DNA from 2 places in the Lysobacter sp. CC-YZS074 genome. Region 2 is predicted to be linked to the other one. Evidence: predicted binding sites of a transcription regulator. Region 2 holds the regulator's gene; the other holds the start of a gene.
What was found. Region 2 encodes FliA, which starts transcription of late flagellar genes. Its sites were predicted from a motif close to TAAAGTTTNNCNNNCNNNGGCCGATAA; they were not measured.

Region 1: a site for FliA is predicted at 1,171-1,197, ahead of U8331_RS11515 (HDOD domain-containing protein). Genes of this name have one in related genera too.

Annotation. Positions count from the first base shown of each region.
Region 1 covers NZ_CP200301.1:2,540,584-2,542,975, reverse strand. Annotated here, with positions in the region: gene U8331_RS11520 (peptide chain release factor 3) at 1-1,077, opposite strand, end outside; gene U8331_RS11515 (HDOD domain-containing protein) at 1,241-2,335, shown strand.
Region 2 covers NZ_CP200301.1:2,641,776-2,644,167, reverse strand. Annotated here, with positions in the region: gene U8331_RS12015 (protein phosphatase CheZ) at 1-269, opposite strand, end outside; gene cheY (chemotaxis response regulator CheY) at 266-658, opposite strand; gene U8331_RS12005 (RNA polymerase sigma factor FliA) at 731-1,492, opposite strand; gene U8331_RS12000 (MinD/ParA family protein) at 1,489-2,367, opposite strand; gene U8331_RS11995 (flagellar biosynthesis protein FlhF) at 2,354-2,392, opposite strand, start outside.

The DNA of each region.
Region 1 (2,392 bases), 100 kb from region 2:
GGAATACGCGGTCTCGGCGATCTCGCGGTCGCTGGCCATGAAGGTCAGCGCGTTGGCCAGCTTCATGTCCTTGCCGCTGCGCACGTGGAAGGCCTTCATGCCGGCCTCGAACTTGCCCGAGCAGATCCGCATGAAGGCGACGCGGTCGCGGTGCTGCGGGTCCATGTTGGCCTGGATCTTGAACACGAAGCCGGTCAGCTTGTCCTCGGTCGGCGCGACTTCGCGGCCGGTGGTCGCGCGCGGGCGCGGTGACGGCGCGTGGCGGACGAAGAAGTCCAGCAGCAGCTGCACGCCAAAGTTGTTGACCGCCGAGCCGAAGAACACCGGGGTCTGCTCGCCGGCGAGGTATTTGTCGAGGTCGAACGGATGGCTCGCGCCCTGCACCAGTTCGAGTTCGTCGCGCAGCTCGGCCAGCGTCGCCGCGCCGATCGCCGCTTCCAGCGCCGGGTCGTCGATCGACTTGAAGATGGTCGAGTCCTGCCGCGTGAAGTTGCGCCCCTGCTCGTACAGGTGGACCTCGCCGCTGACCAGGTGGACCACGCCCTTGAGCCGCTTGCCCATGCCGATCGGCCAGGTGATCGGCGCGCACTGGATGCCCAGCACCGACTCGACCTCGTCGAGCAGCTCGATCGGGTCGCGGCCCTCGCGGTCAAGCTTGTTGATGAAGGTCATGATCGGCGTGTCGCGCAGCCGGCAGACCTCCATCAGCTTGATCGTGCGCTCCTCCACGCCCTTGGCCACGTCGATGACCATCAGCGCCGAGTCGACCGCGGTCAGCACGCGGTAGGTGTCCTCGCCGAAGTCGGCGTGGCCGGGGGTGTCGAGCAGGTTGACGATGTGGCCGTCGTAGGGGAACTGCATCACCGACGAGGTCACCGAGATGCCGCGCTCCTTCTCCAGCGCCATCCAGTCGGAGGTGGCGCTGCGGCTGGTCTTGCGCGACTTGACCGAGCCGGCCATCTGGATCGCGCCGCCGAACAGCAGCAGCTTCTCGGTCAGCGTGGTCTTGCCGGCGTCGGGGTGGGAGATGATGGCGAAGGTGCGGCGGCGCAGGGCTTCTTGGGAAACGTCGGACATGGCGACGGCGCGCGCGTGCGCGCCACGGGGCAATGGGAAGGCGCGGATTATAGCGGCTGGCGAAAACTGCCCACGCAATCACACAAGCGGCGGTTCAGCGCCGTCGGCCACGGCCGATACTGTCAGCGGAGGCGGGGAATCCGCGACGGGTAGAGGAACGAAGGTGCTGATTGTCATCGTGGGGAAGGAGCGCGGTCGGGCCAGCGAGCTGGAGGAGGCGCTGAGCGACTTCGGTCTGGCCTGGGACGTGCTTTGGGTCGAGAGCGCCGCCGCGGCGCTGGCCCTGGGTGCCGAGCGGCCGATCGACGTGGTGGTGAGCGAGGTCGAGGCCGGTGGGCCCGACCTGCTCGGGCAGCTGCGCGAACACCATCCCGAAGCGGTGCGGATCCTGCTGCTCGACCAGGGCCAGGACGCCGACGCCCTGCGCTCGATGGCCAGTGCCCACCGCCTGTTGCGCCAGCCGCTCGACGCCGGTGAGCTGATCGAAGCGGTCGAAAGCGTGGCCGAGCTGCGCGAGCTGCTCGACAACGCCCACCTGAAGGAGGCGGTCGGCCGGATCGAAACGCTGCCGCCGCCGCCCAAGCTCTACCTCGACCTGACCCAGCTGCTGCGCGACCCCGACACCAGCAGCGCCGAAGTCGCCGAACTGCTGGCGCAGGACCCCGCGCTGGCGGCCAAGATGCTGCGCCTGTGCAACTCGGCGTATTTCGCCGCCGGGCGCGTGGTCACCGACATCCGTGCGGCGGTCACCCGCCTGGGCCTGCAGAACACCCAGCGCTTGGTGCTGGCCGCCGAGGCCTTCGGCACGCCGGCCGAGGTCGACGGCGTCGACCGCGAGGCGATGCAGGACCGCGCACTGCGCACCTCGCAACTGGCCGCGCGCATCCTCGGTGGCTCCAGCGCCGAGCTGGCGGCCACCGCCGGCCTGCTGGCCGAGGTCGGCCGGTTGCTGCCCGGCATGCGCTACACGCTGCCCGACGGCACCGAGCAGAATCCCGACGGGCCGCATTTCGCCGAAGGCGGTGCCTACCTGCTGGGCCTGTGGGGCCTGCCGATGCCGATCGTCGAAGCGGTCGCCAACCACCACCAGCCGGCGCGCATGCGGATGGCAGGCTTCTGGGTCGCCGGCGCGGTGCACGTGGCGTCGGCGCTGGTCGCCGGGACCGAGGTCGACGAGGCGTACCTGCGCTCGGTCGGGCAGATCGACAAGCTGCCCAAGTGGCGGCTGCTCAACGAGCAGATGGCCGAGGCGGCGTAAAGCGGCAAGCGGCCGCGGCGGATCTTCCGGAGCGGCCCGCGCCGAGACTGCAGGCCT
Region 2 (2,392 bases):
AGCCGGGCGCAGGCGTCGGGCAGCGAACCGCGGTTGCCGGCGTCGCCGCCGTCGCCGAGGGCGAGCTCCAGCTCGCGCGCGATCCGTGCCAGGCCCTGCACGAACGGCTGGGTGCGCCACTGGATCAGCTCGTCGACGTTGGCCCGCCAGCCGGCGTGGTCGTCGTGCTCCAGCGCCCACAGCGCCGCGTGCAGGCGCTTGGTGATCAGCTGGCGGTCCTGCACCGGCAGGGTCTTGCCGTCCGGCGCGCCGGTGGCGACGCTGCTCACGCCGCGGTCTCCAGGCGCTCGAAGATCTTGCCCAGCTTGTCGCCCAGGGTGGAGGCGGTGAACGGCTTGATGACGTAGCCGTTCACGCCGGCCTGCGCGGCCTCGATGATCTGCTCGCGCTTGGCCTCGGCGGTCACCATCAGCACCGGGGTCTTGGCCAGCGCGGCGTCGGCGCGGATCGCCTTGAGCAGGTCGATGCCGGGCATGCCGGGCATGTTCCAGTCGGTGATGACCAGGTCGAACGGACCCTTGCGCAGCTCGACCAACGCGGTGGAGCCGTCGTCGGCCTCGGTGGTGTTGTAGAAGCCCAGGTCGTTGAGCAGGTTCTTGACGATGCGGCGCATGGTCGAGAAGTCGTCGACGATCAGGATGCGGATGTTCTTGTCCATGGGTCAGGCTCGTGCAGCGGGAAGGCGGGGTGGGCAGGCAAAGCGATGAGGCAGGGTGGCGGTCGGTGCGGTTCAGTCGTCGTCGAGCCGCGCTTCCTCGCGCCAGTCGCCCAGGCGGGCGCGCAGGCGCAACATCGCCTGGCCGTGGATCTGGCAGACGCGGGATTCGCTGATCGACAGCACCGCGCCGATCTCGCGCAGGTTCAGCTCCTGCTCGTAGTACAGCGACAGCACCAGCTGCTCGCGTTCGGGCAGGTCGCCGATGGCGCCACCCAGGGCTTCGCGGAAGGCGGTGTGCTCGAACTCGCGCGCCGGGCTGGCGGCACCCGTGGCGGCCAGGCGCGGCTCGCCGTCGTGCTCCTCCAGGTGCGCGTCGAGGCTGATCAGCTGGCCGCGCGCGGCGTCCTCCAGCATCCGGTGGTACTCGTCGAGCGGCACCTCCAGCTGGGCGGCGACTTCCTGCGCGGTGGCGGCGCGGCCGGTGTCCTGCTCGACCGCGCGGGTGGCGGCGACCACGTCGCGGTAGCGGCGGTGCACCGAACGCGGTACCCAGTCGCCGCGGCGGATCTCGTCGATCATCGCGCCGCGGATGCGGATCGATGCGTAGGTCTCGAACGCCGCGCCCTGGTCGGCCTGGAAATTGCGGGCGGCGCCGATCAGGCCGAGCATGCCGGCCTGGATCAGGTCGTCGACCTCGACGCTGGCCGGCAGGCGCGCGGCAAGGTGGTGGGCGATGCGGCGCACCAGCTCGCCGTGGCGCTCGACGATGAGCGCCGCGTCGCGCGAGGCGTCGGTCGGCTGGTGGGCGCGGTAGGCGGCAGCGACGGCGCTCATGCGGCGGCACTCCGGGCGGGCTGTGCGATCAGCCGCTCCATGAAGAACTCGACGTGGCCGCGGGGGCCGGGCGGGCTCTGCCACTGCCCGGCGCGGCGGGCGATGTCGCGGAAGGCGGCCGAGGCCGGCGCCGACGGAAACGCGTCGACCACCGCTTCCTGGCGCTGCACCGCGCGGCGCAGCCATTCGTCGCGGGGGACCGCGCCGAGGTAGTTCAGGGTGACGTCGAGGAACTTGCTGGTGACCCGCTGCAGCTTGTCGAACAGCTGCCGGCCCTCGGCCACGTGCTGGACCTGGTTGGCGAGGATCTGGATCCGGCTGACGCCGCGGTCGCGGCTGAGCACCTTGATCAGCGCGTAGGCGTCGGTGACCGAGGCCGGTTCGTCGCAGACCACCACCACCACGTCCTGCGCGGCCTGGCAGAAGGTCAGCACGCCGTCGGCGATGCCCGCGGCGTTGTCGACCACCATGGTGTCGATCGGCACGTCGAGCTGGCTGAAGGCGTGCACCAGGCCGACGTGCTGCTGCGGCAGCAACTCGGTCATGTGGCGCTTGCCCGAGGCGGCGGGCACGATCCACATGCCGCGCGGGCCTTCCAGCAGGGTGTCCTTGAGTTCGCAGCGGCCGGCGAACACGTCCGCCAGGGTGAACCGCGGCGACAGGCCGAGCATCACGTCGACGTTGGCCAGGCCCAGGTCGGTGTCCAGCAGCAGGGTGCGCTGGCCGGCGTTCTGCAGGGCGAGGCCAAGGTTGACCGAGACGCTGGTCTTGCCCACGCCGCCCTTGCCGCTGGCGACCGCGATGACGCGCACGGGCGCCGGCGCAGCGCCCGGCTGCGTCGCTTGGAAAGCGGGATTGTGGTCAGGCGACGGCATGACGATCCTCGGTGGCAAGGGGGTT